Regions from separate parts of the Angustibacter sp. McL0619 genome, predicted to be linked through region 2. Evidence: predicted binding sites of a transcription regulator. Region 2 holds the regulator's gene; the other holds the start of a gene.
What was found. Region 2 encodes HrcA, which represses chaperone genes, less so after heat shock. Its sites were predicted from a motif close to GNTNGCACTCGGNNNNNCCGAGTGCNANC; they were not measured.

Region 1: the regulator HrcA is predicted to act here: its motif matches at 2,887-2,915, upstream of groL (chaperonin GroEL).

The regions. Positions count from the first base shown of each region.
Region 1 is NZ_CP188257.1:867,535-872,981, forward strand. Features, by position in the region: gene ACPPVT_RS03685 (pyridoxal phosphate-dependent decarboxylase family protein) at 11-1,360, shown strand; gene ACPPVT_RS03690 (DUF3263 domain-containing protein) at 1,421-1,747, shown strand; gene ACPPVT_RS03695 (LytR C-terminal domain-containing protein) at 1,797-2,360, shown strand; gene ACPPVT_RS03700 (hypothetical protein) at 2,326-2,784, opposite strand; gene groL (chaperonin GroEL) at 3,070-4,698, shown strand; gene ACPPVT_RS03710 (uroporphyrinogen-III synthase) at 4,786-5,447, opposite strand, start outside.
Region 2 is NZ_CP188257.1:1,706,031-1,711,477, reverse strand. Features, by position in the region: gene egtA (ergothioneine biosynthesis glutamate--cysteine ligase EgtA) at 1-52, opposite strand, end outside; gene ACPPVT_RS07880 (16S rRNA (uracil(1498)-N(3))-methyltransferase) at 239-982, opposite strand; gene dnaJ (molecular chaperone DnaJ) at 1,001-2,122, opposite strand; gene hrcA (heat-inducible transcriptional repressor HrcA) at 2,184-3,203, opposite strand; gene ACPPVT_RS07865 (DUF3097 domain-containing protein) at 3,433-4,296, shown strand; gene ACPPVT_RS07860 (DUF4870 domain-containing protein) at 4,360-4,881, shown strand; gene ACPPVT_RS07855 (DUF4870 domain-containing protein) at 4,912-5,412, shown strand; gene hemW (radical SAM family heme chaperone HemW) at 5,441-5,447, opposite strand, start outside.

The DNA.
Region 1 (5,447 bases), 840 kb from region 2:
CTGCACCCTCGTGCATGCCTTCGATGAGGACGTCGAGACCCTGAGCCGGGCGGTCCTGGACTACACCCTGCGGCGCTCGCGGATGAACCCGGTGCCGCTGGACGGCCCCCGGACCCAGGCCGAGCTGGACGAGGTGGCCGGCCAGACGATCACCAAGGACGGCCTGGGCGGGACCGCGGCGCTGGACCTGTTCACCCGCGAGCTGGCGCCGGCCTGCATCTCGACCGACCACCCGCGCTATCTGTCGTTCATCCCCTGCGCGCCCACCGAGGCGAGCGCTTTGTTCGACCTGGTGGTCGGGGCGTCGTCCATCTACGGCGGGTCCTGGCTCGAGGGTGCGGGCGCCGTGCACGCCGAGAACGCCGCGCTGCGCTGGATCTCGGACCTGGTCGGCCTGCCCGACGAAGCCGGCGGGGTGTTCGTGCCGGGCGGCACGATCGGCAACCTGTCCGCGCTGGTCGCCGCCCGGCATGCCGCGCGCCGCGAGGGCGGCACGCCGCCGGCCCGGTGGAAGGTGGCCGGCACCACGCAGGCGCACTCCTCGATCAAGAGCGCCTGCGACATCATGGACGTCGACTTCGTCGGCGTGCCGGTGGACGAGGACGGCCGGCTGACCGGGGCGAACCTGCGGGCGACCCTGGAGTCGACGGGCACCGACGGGCTGTTCGCCGTGGTCGCGACCGCCGGGACGACGAACTTCGGCATCGTGGACGATCTGGCCTCGGTGGCCGAGGTCTGCGCCGAGCTCGGGGTCTGGTTCCACGTGGACGGCGCCTACGGCGGCGCCGGGCTGGCCGCCCCCAGCATCCGGCACCGCTACGACGGCATTGAGCGCTGCGACTCGTTCATCGTCGACCCGCACAAGTGGCTGTTCGCACCGTTCGACTGCTGCGCGCTGATCTACCGCGACCCGCAGCAGGCCCGCGCGGCGCACACCCAGAAGGCCGGCTACCTCGACGTGCTGACCGAGGCCGCCGAGTTCAACCCGTCCGACTACTCGGTCGGGCTGACCCGGCGGGCTCGTGGGCTGCCCTTCTGGTTCAGCCTGGCCACCCACGGCACCGACGCCTACACCGCAGCCATCGAGCGCACCCTGGAGGTGACCCGGTACGCGGCGGCGCAGATCGAGAAGCGGGACTACCTCGAGCTGCTGCGCGAGCCGGACACCTCGGTCGTGGTGTTCCGTCGGGTGGGCTGGACTCCGCAGCAGTACCAGCGCTGGTCGGACCGGCTGCTGCTGGCCAACCTGGCGTTCGTCGTGCCCACCACGCACGAGGGCGAGACGGTAACGAGGTTCGCGATCGTCAACCCGAACACCAGCGAAGCGGACATCTCGACGATCTTGGACACGATGGCGTGAGTTCGCGTCGTTGCGCGGGTCGAATGACATCAGTGTGGTTCACCGTCTACCCTGTCGGTCATGGACGCCGCAACGACCGATCGACGCTCCGCTGCACAGGCCGCGAACCACGGCAGTGTCGAGCCGAGCTCTGCGTCCACCCTGTCGGAGCGCGACACCGAGATCCTGGCCTTCGAGCGGCAGTGGTGGAAGTACGCCGGCGCGAAGGAGCAGGCGATCCGCGAGCTGTTCGACATGTCAGCCACTCGGTACTACCAGGTGCTGAACGCGCTGATCGACCGGCAGGACGCGCTGGAGCTCGACCCGATGCTGGTCAAGCGGCTGCGCCGGATGCGTGCCTCGCGCCAGCGGGCCCGTTCCGCGCGCCGCCTCGGGATGAAGGTCTGACCCTGTCCGTGGCGCCGGCGAACCGGCGCCGTGCAGGAGCACGAAGCGTATGAGCCAGTACCACGAACGCCGCGGGGCGCACCGCCCGCCGGGCCTGGGGCCAGCGGGCGCGATCCCGTGGTTCATCGCCGCCGTCGCCGTCGTGCTGATCGTCGTCTACGCCACCGGCTCGTGGGGTGGCGGCGCGGACGACAGCGGCACCAACGCGGCCAGCTCGGGAGCGGTATCGGGTTCGTCCTCGACGAAGACGCCCAGCAAGACCGGGACGACGAAGCCGAGCAGCACACCGACGTCCACGCCGGAGGACACCAGTACGAGCGCCGCGCCGACGGTGGACCACTCACAGCCGGTGTCGGTGCTGAACGCGACCAAGCGGTCCGGCCTCGCGGCCGGTGCCGCCGCCAAGCTCAAGAACGCGGGCTGGACCATCCGCAGCACCGGCAACTACAGCGCCGGCGTCGACGTGACCACCGTGTTCTACGGCCGGGCCTCGCTCCAGGCCACGGCGGACGCGGTCGCCGAGGACCTCGGCGGCAGCGCGGTCAGCCGCGAGTCAGCCGACTTCGGCTCCAACCGGGTCACGGCCGTGCTGGGCGCCGACTACCAGAACTGACCGGTTCGCCCGGACGCAGGTATCCGCCGTCCACCAGCCCGGCCCGGACCTCGAAGACGTTCGCCAGGGCGAAGTCGCGCACCTTCCACCAGGACACCAGGCTGGCCACGCCGTAGGCGACCGGGAAGCCGATCATCCCCAGCCAGCAGGCCCACTGCCCGCAGTGCCGCGACTCGTGGGTGAGCAGCCTCGGACGCCGGGCCAGCCGCTCGTCGTCCAGCCGGAGCAGGACCACGTCCCCGATCGTCACCGCCGGCGCCCGCGGCGCCGGGAACCGGGAGCGGTAGCCGGTGGCCACCCAGGTGCCGTGCGGGCCCGGCACCAGCGTGGCGTGCCCGCTGCGGGCGAGCAGCAGTCCCACCGGCGTGGCCAGGGTGAGCACGTTGACCACTCGTCGTGTCCAGTCCCGGGTGCGCAGTCGCATCCGGCCATGATCGTCGCGCCGAGCGGGCTGCGGTAGCCCCCGCCGGCCAGCCAATTCGCTCGTGGGGGCACGGCGGCGCGGGTCCACAGGTGGGCCAGCGGCATTTGCACTCGGAGGGGTCGAGTGCTAATCATTGACCTAGCACTCGTCACACGTGAGTGCTACCTGACGTCGATCGACCGGTGAGGTCGGGGGCCGTCGCGTGACCAGAGCGCGGCGCCGCCGATCGTCCGTCGCGGGCACCGAGCGGTCACCACCACCCGATAGCGGGAGGAACCCGAGAGCATGGCCAAGATCATCGCCTTCGACGAGGAGGCTCGCCGCGGTCTCGAGCGGGGCATGAACGTCCTCGCCGACGCCGTCCGCGTCACCCTCGGCCCCAAGGGCCGCAACGTCGTGCTGGAGAAGAAGTGGGGCGCCCCCACGATCACCAACGACGGTGTGAGCATCGCCAAGGAGATCGAGCTCGACGACCCCTACGAGAAGATCGGCGCCGAGCTGGTCAAGGAGGTCGCGAAGAAGACGGACGACGTCGCCGGTGACGGCACGACGACCGCCACTGTGCTGGCCCAGGCCATGGTCCGCGAGGGCCTGCGCAACGTGGCCGCCGGCGCGAACCCGATGGCCCTCAAGCGTGGCATCGAGCAGGCCGTCGAGGCCGTGTCCGAGCAGCTGCTGGCCTCGGCCCGTGAGGTCGAGACCAAGGAGCAGATCGCGCAGACCGCCGGCATCTCCGCCGGTGACTCCACGATCGGCGACCTGATCGCCGAGGCGATGGACAAGGTCGGCAAGGAAGGCGTCATCACCGTCGAGGAGTCGAACACCTTCGGGCTCGAGCTCGAGCTCACCGAGGGTATGCGTTTCGACAAGGGCTACATCTCGGCGTACTTCGTCACCGACACCGAGCGCATGGAGACCGAGCTCGAGGACCCCTACATCCTCGTCGCGAACTCCAAGATCTCGACCGTGAAGGACCTGCTCCCGCTGCTGGAGAAGGTCATGCAGTCCGGCAAGCCGCTGGTCATCATCGCCGAGGACGTCGACGGCGAGGCGCTGTCCACGCTGATCGTCAACAAGATCCGTGGCACCTTCAAGTCGGTCGCCGTCAAGGCGCCGGGCTTCGGTGACCGCCGCAAGGCCATGCTCGCCGACATCGCCACCCTGACCGGTGGTGAGGTCATCAGCGAGGAGGTCGGCCTGAAGCTGGAGAACACCGGCATCGAGCTGCTCGGCCGGGCCCGCAAGGTCGTCATCACCAAGGACGAGACGACCATCGTCGAGGGTGCTGGCGACGCTGACGCGATCGCCGGACGGGTCAACCAGATCCGCGCCGAGATCGAGAAGTCGGACTCCGACTACGACCGCGAGAAGCTGCAGGAGCGGCTGGCCAAGCTGGCCGGCGGCGTGGCCGTCATCAAGGCCGGCGCAGCGACCGAGGTCGAGCTCAAAGAGCGCAAGCACCGCATCGAGGACGCGGTGCGCAACGCCAAGGCCGCTGTGGAGGAGGGCATCGTCGCCGGTGGTGGCGTCGCGCTCATCCAGGCCGGCAACACCGCGTTCGACAAGCTCGACCTGACCGGCGACGAGGCCACTGGCGCCAACATCGTTCGGGTCGCCGTCGAGGCTCCGCTCAAGCAGATCGCGATCAACGCCGGTCTCGAGGGTGGCGTCGTGGCCGAGAAGGTCCGCGGCCTGGAGGCGGGCTGGGGGCTGAACGCGGCCACCGGCGAGTACGTCGACATGCTGAAGGCCGGCATCAACGACCCGGTCAAGGTGACCCGGTCCGCGCTGCAGAACGCCGCGTCGATCGCCGCGCTGTTCCTGACTACCGAGGCCGTCATCGCCGACAAGCCGGAGAAGGCCTCTCAGGCCATGCCGGGTGGCGACGGTGGCATGGGCGGCATGGACTTCTGATCCACCGCTCCTGATCGACTGCCTCACGCACGAGGCCGGAGGGCGGCACCCGCGCGGGTGCCGCCCTCCGGTGCGTCTGCGGCCCTTTCAGCTGGTGCGCGCGACCAGGGCCGACGTCAGCGAGTGCACCAGCGCACCGAGCCGGTAGCGGTCCGGCACCACGGGCTCGATCCCCGCGTCCCGCAGCGGTTGCGCGGTGACCGGGCCGACCGCGGCCGCGATCACGGCTCCGCTCGTGCAGGCCGACACGACGTCGTCCAGCCGGCCCTGCGTCCGGGCCGCCTCGAGCCAGGCCCAGGTGCCGGGCGCCGAGGTGAACACCACCGCGTCCGCCTGCCGGTCCGCGACGGTGTGCACGGAGGCGACGACCGCGGCCGGGTCCGGCGGCGGTCCCCACCGGTACACGACGAGGCTGGTCACCTGGGCACCCGCCGCTGCGAGCGCGTCATCCAGGCCGTCGGCGCCCGCGCCGTGGTGCTGCACCGCGACGCGCAGCCCGCTCACCCCCTCCAGCAGCAGCAGGTCCTGGATCTCCGCGGAGGTCTCGGACTCGGCGACCCAGTCCGCAGCCAGTCCTGCCGCGTGGATCGCGCCGACCGCCTTGGGGCCGCGCGCCACCAGCCGGGCATCGCCCAGCACCTCGAGCAGCGGGTCGGCGAGCCCCGCGGCGGTGGCTGCCTCCAGCCAGCCGCGGAACCCCACGCCGGTAGTCACCACGACGACGTCCGGACGCCGCTCGAGCACCTCCC
Region 2 (5,447 bases):
GTGCACCGCGCGGATCCGTCGTCGCGGCACCCAGGAAGCTCTCGGTCGCCATCGCGGGCCCCCCGGCCGTCCGGTGTTGGACAAGGTCCGGCAGGTCGTCGGTGACCGGCCGTCGTGCGTCGGGACCATGCCTATCAACCACCACCGACAACGGCAATCGCGGGGATGCCTCCGTCAGGTGTCCGTCAGGTCAACGGCAGGAGTCCGACGACCCGTGGCGGGCGGATGTCAGCTGGGCTCAGCGCCAGCGCATCGCCGCGCTGAGCACCGACAGCGCCGCCGGCCCAGCGGTCGAGGAGCGCAGCACCTCGCGGCCGATCCGGCAGGTGGTGGCCCCCACCAGAGCCATCGCGTCGACCTCGTCCGGCGTGATGCCGCCCTCTGGCCCCACCACCAGGAGCACCTCGCCGATGCTCGGTACGTCCAGCGCCGCCAGCGGCAGGGTCGCCTCCTCGTGCAGCACGACAGCCAGGGTCGCGGCGCCGACCCGCGCCACCAGCCCCTCGCGGTCCACCAGGTCACCGACCTTCGGCACCCGCGCCCGGCGCGACTGCTTGGCGGCCGCCCGCACGGTCTGCTCCCACTTGCGATGCGACCGCACGCCCCGCTCGCCGCGCCACACCACGACGCTGCGCTCCGCCTGCCAGGGCACCACCTCGTCGACACCCAGCTCGGTGGCCGCCTCGATGGCAAGGTCGTCGCGCTCGCCCTTCGCCAGCGCCTGGACCAGAACGAACCGAGGGGCCGGCTCAGGCACGTCCTCCCGCTCGTCGACCCGCAGGGTGAGCTCGTCCCGGCCGACCGCGGTCACCGTGCAGCGGGCCAGCGCACCGGAGCCGTCAGCGACGTCCACCCGCTCGCCGACCACGATCCGTCGTACGGTCGCCGCGTGCCGGCCCTCCGGGCCACCGAGCAGCACGCTGGCGCCGAGCCGGACGCCCTGCAGGGCGTCCGGCTCGAGCAGGAACAGCGGCGCGCTCAACGGCCGCGCACCCTCAGCTCACTTGCCACTGAGCGCGTCCTTCAGCCGGCCGAACAGACCGCTGCCGTGCGAGGCCAGCCGACCCTCCGGGCGCTCCTCGTCACGGAGCCTGGCGAGCTGGGTCAGCAGCGCCCGCTGCTCTTCGTCCAGGTTCTTGGGGGTGTTGACCTCGACGTGCACGATCAGGTCGCCGCGCCCCATACCGCGCAGCCGGGTCACGCCGAGACCACGCATCGTGGTCACCTGGCCGGACTGCGTTCCCGCTGCGACGTCGAGGGTCTGGTCGCCGTCCAGCGTGTCGAGCGTGACGCTGGTGCCCAGCGCCGCAGCCGTCATCGGCAGCGCGACCGTGGCGTGCAGGTCGTCGCCGCGCCGGACGAACGTCGGGTGGTTAGCGACCGCGATCTCGACGTACAGATCGCCCGCCGGTCCGTTCCCGGCGCCGACCTCGCCCTCGCCGCTGAGCTGGATGCGGGTGCCGTTGTCGACACCGGCGGGGATGCGCAGCGTCATGGTGCGCCGCGAGCGCACCCGGCCCTCGCCGGAGCACTGAACGCACGGTTGCGCGATGACCGAGCCGTAGCCCTGGCAGGTGGCGCATGGCCGCGAGGTCATCACGTTGCCCATGAACGATCGTTGAACCTGCTGCACCTGGCCGCGTCCGCCGCAGACGTCGCAGGTGCGGGTGCCGGTGCCCGGCTGCGCGCCAAGACCGTCGCAGGTCGGGCAGCCGACGGCCGTGTCGACCGAGATCTCCTTCTCGCTGCCGAACACGGCGTCCCGCAGGTCGATCTGCACCCGGATCAAGGCATCCTGACCGCGGCGCTGGCGCGAGCGCGGCCCGCGCTCGGCGCCGCCCTGACCGCCGAAGAAGGCGTCCATGATGTCCGTGAACGAGAAGCCCTGGCCGAACCCGCCGGCCGCCCCCGCGAACGCGTCGCCGCCACGGTCGTAGCTCGCACGCTTGCCGGCGTCGCTGAGCACGTCGTAGGCGGCGCTGACCGACTTGAACTGGTCCTCCGCCTCAGGCCCGGGGTTGACGTCGGGGTGCAGCTTGCGGGCCAGCCTGCGGTAGGCCTTCTTGATCTCCTCCGGCGTGGCGTCACGGGCGACGCCGAGGGTCTCGTAGTGGTCGCTCAAGGGTCCTCTTCGTCCGTTCGGGATGGTGCCGGGCGAGGCCGGCTGGGCGGGCGGTAACGGGTTACCCGTCGAGCGCCCGGGAGACGTAGCGGGCCACCGCGCGCACCGTGGCCATCGTGGTCGGGTAGTCCATCCGGGTCGGGCCGAGGACGCCGAGGGCGGCCACCACGTCCTGCCCACCGCCGTAGCCGCTGGAGACCACTGAGGTTCCCTGCAGGCCCTCGTACTCGAGCTCGCTGCCGATCCGGACGGCGACTGCGTTGGGGTCGTGCGAGAGCTCACCGAGCAGCCGTAGCAGCACGACGTGCTCCTCGAGCGCGTCCAGCACCGGTCCGATGCTGTCCGGGAAGTCCTGGCCGAACCGGGTCAGGTTGGCGGCCCCGGCGAGCACCACCCGCTCCTCCCGCTCCTCAATGAGGGCGTCGTCCAGCGCCCGGACGACCGAGCGCACCAGCTCGCGGTCCTCCACCGGCAGCTGCTCGGGGAGCTGCTGCAGCCGGGCTGCCGCGTCGGTCAGCTGGCGGCCGGCCGACTCGGCGTTGATCCGGGCACGGATCTCACCGAGCACGCTCTCGTCCAGCGGGTTCTCCGTCTCCAGCACCCGCTGCTCCACCCGACCGGTGCCGGCGATGAGCACGACCAGCAGCCGCTGCTGGCCGATCGGGACCAGCTCGATGTGCCGCACGGTCGAGCGGGTCAGCGACGGGTACTGCATGACCGCGACCTGGTGGGTCAGCGAAGCCATCAGCCGCACGGTGCGGTCCACCACGTCGTCCAGGTCGACGGCACCGGCGAGGAAGCCGGAGATCGCCTGCCGCTCGGGGCCGGACATGGGTTTGAAGGCGGACAGCCGGTCGACGAACATCCGGTAGCCGGCGTCGGTCGGCACCCGGCCGGCGCTGGTGTGCGGCTGGGTGATCAGGCCCTCGTCCTCCAGAGCCGCCATGTCGTTGCGGATGGTCGCGCTCGACACGCCGAGGCGGTGCCGCTCGACCAGCGCCTTGGAACCGACGGGCTCACGGGTCTCGACGTAGTCCTCGACGATGGCGCGCAGCACGGCGAGCCGTCGCTCGTCACTCATCCACACCTCCGCGTCGTCGGTCTCGAAGCAACCTGGCACTCAAACAGCGCGAGTGCCAGTCTACGTCCTCGCCGCCCACCGTGCCCTCGACCTGGGCGCCCACGCCCGGCGCGAGCCACCGGCGACAGGGATCGACCGGGTCCTCGCCGCTGGGAGCCCTTGGGCGTCCTGGCGCCCCACCCCGTCACCGGACCTGGTCGGATCCTGCTCGACCACTAGCATCACCGCCGTGGACCGCTACGGGGACGACGTGCTGACCGGTGACTGGAGGACGCCGCCCCGGGGGCACAGCACCGAGGTGACCGCCGAGACCGGCCTGGTCGTCGAGGATGTCGAGACCGGCTGGTGCGGCGCGGTGGTCCGCACCGAGAAGGCCGGTGGCATCCACGTCGTGCACCTGGAGGACCGCAGGGGGCGCAGCCGCGGCTTTCCGCTCGGACCGGGCTTCCTGCTGGACGGCGCCCCCGTCGTCCTCGTCGCTCCCAAGGCACCGGCAGCGCCGCCAACGCCCACCAGAACGGCCAGCGGGTCCACCCTCGTGCGGGACCAGCGTGCGCGCAGCGCCCGCGGGTCGCGGATCTGGGTCGAGGGCAAGCACGACGCCGAGCTGGTCGAGAAGGTCTGGGGGGACGACCTGCGGGTCGAGGGCGTGGTGGTCGAGATGCTGGACGGGGTCGACGACCTGGCCGCGGCGGTGCGCGACTTCGCCCCGGGCACGGGACGCCGGCTCGGCGTGCTCGTCGACCACCTGGTTGCCGGGTCCAAGGAGTCCCGGCTGGCCGCACAGGCGGTGGCCCAACGGCAGTTCCGCGACCATCTGCTGATCGTCGGGCACCCGTACGTGGACGTCTGGCAGTCGGTGCGGCCGCAGCGGCTCGGCCTGGACCGGTGGCCCGTCGTGCCGCGGGACGTCGAGTGGAAGCGTGGCGTCCTGGCGCACCTGGGGTGGCCACACCGGACCCATACGGACGTCGCCCAGGGCTGGCGGCGGATCCTGTCGAGCGTCAGCTCGTACGCCGACCTCGAACCGGACCTGCTCGCGCGGGTCGAGGAGCTGATCGACTTCGTCACAGCGGATTCCCAGGACCGCTGACGCCGGGAGCCCCAAGCCCTACGCTGACCTGCGCATGGGAGACATTCCAACCCTGGAGGACCAGTGAGCGAGCAGCAGCCCGAGCCGACCACGCCGAGCGAGGGCGCGGCCAACGCGGACCAGCCCGTCACCGATGCGGCAACCCCGGCACCGGCAGCACCGCCCGCCGCACCGCCGGCCGCACCGCCGACAGCCGCAGCTCCGGTGGCCCCGGCGCCTCCGGTGGCGCCCGCGCCGGTCACCGCCGGCGCCCCGCTGTCGGAGAGCGACTCGCGGCTGTGGGCGATGCTCGGCCACCTCGGCGGCATCGTGCTCGGGTTCCTCGCCCCGCTGATCACCTGGCTGGTCTTCCGCGAGCGCTCGGAGCTCGTCGACGACCAGGGCAAGGAGGCGCTCAACTTCCAGATCACCGTGCTCATCGGCTACGTCATCTGCTGGGTGCTCGCCGGCGTGACCCTCGGGCTGCTCTTCTTCCTGCCGTTCCTGATCTGGGTCGTCAACATCGTCTTCTGCATCATCGGCGGGCTGGCTGCCAACAAGGGCGAGCACTACCGCTACCCGTTCGCCATCCGTCTGGTGAAGTAGCGCGGTCGCCAGCACCTGACGAGGGGGACCATGAGCCAGACACCGAACGACCAGCCGAACCAACCACCGCCGCTCCCGGGCTACGGACCGCCCAACCAGGTCGGCCCTTACCCGCCTGCTCCGTACGCCGGGCCGTACGGCCGGCCGTACCCCGGGCAGCCCATGAACCCCTCTGACGAGCGGACCTGGGCGACGCTCGCCCACCTGTCGCCATGGGCCGGCGGGCTGGTCGGCTTCCCGGTGCTGGGACCGCTGGTGGTCTACCTGATCTACAAGGACCGTTCGCCGTTCGTGCGCCGGCACGCGGCGGCTGCCCTGAACTTCCAGATCATGCTGCTGATCGTCTCGGTCGTCGCCGTTGTCGGCGGCTTGGTGCTGGCCATCGTGACGCTCGGCTTCGGGCTGATCATCCTGGTCCCGTTCCTGCTGCTGCTCCTGGTGGCCTCGATCGTGCTCCAGATCATGGGGGCCGTCGCTGCCAACAAGGGCCAGGAGTTCCGCTACCCCCTGACGCCGGACCTGGTGCACTGACCGCAGCGCCGCGCCTCACGCCAGCGCCTCAGGGC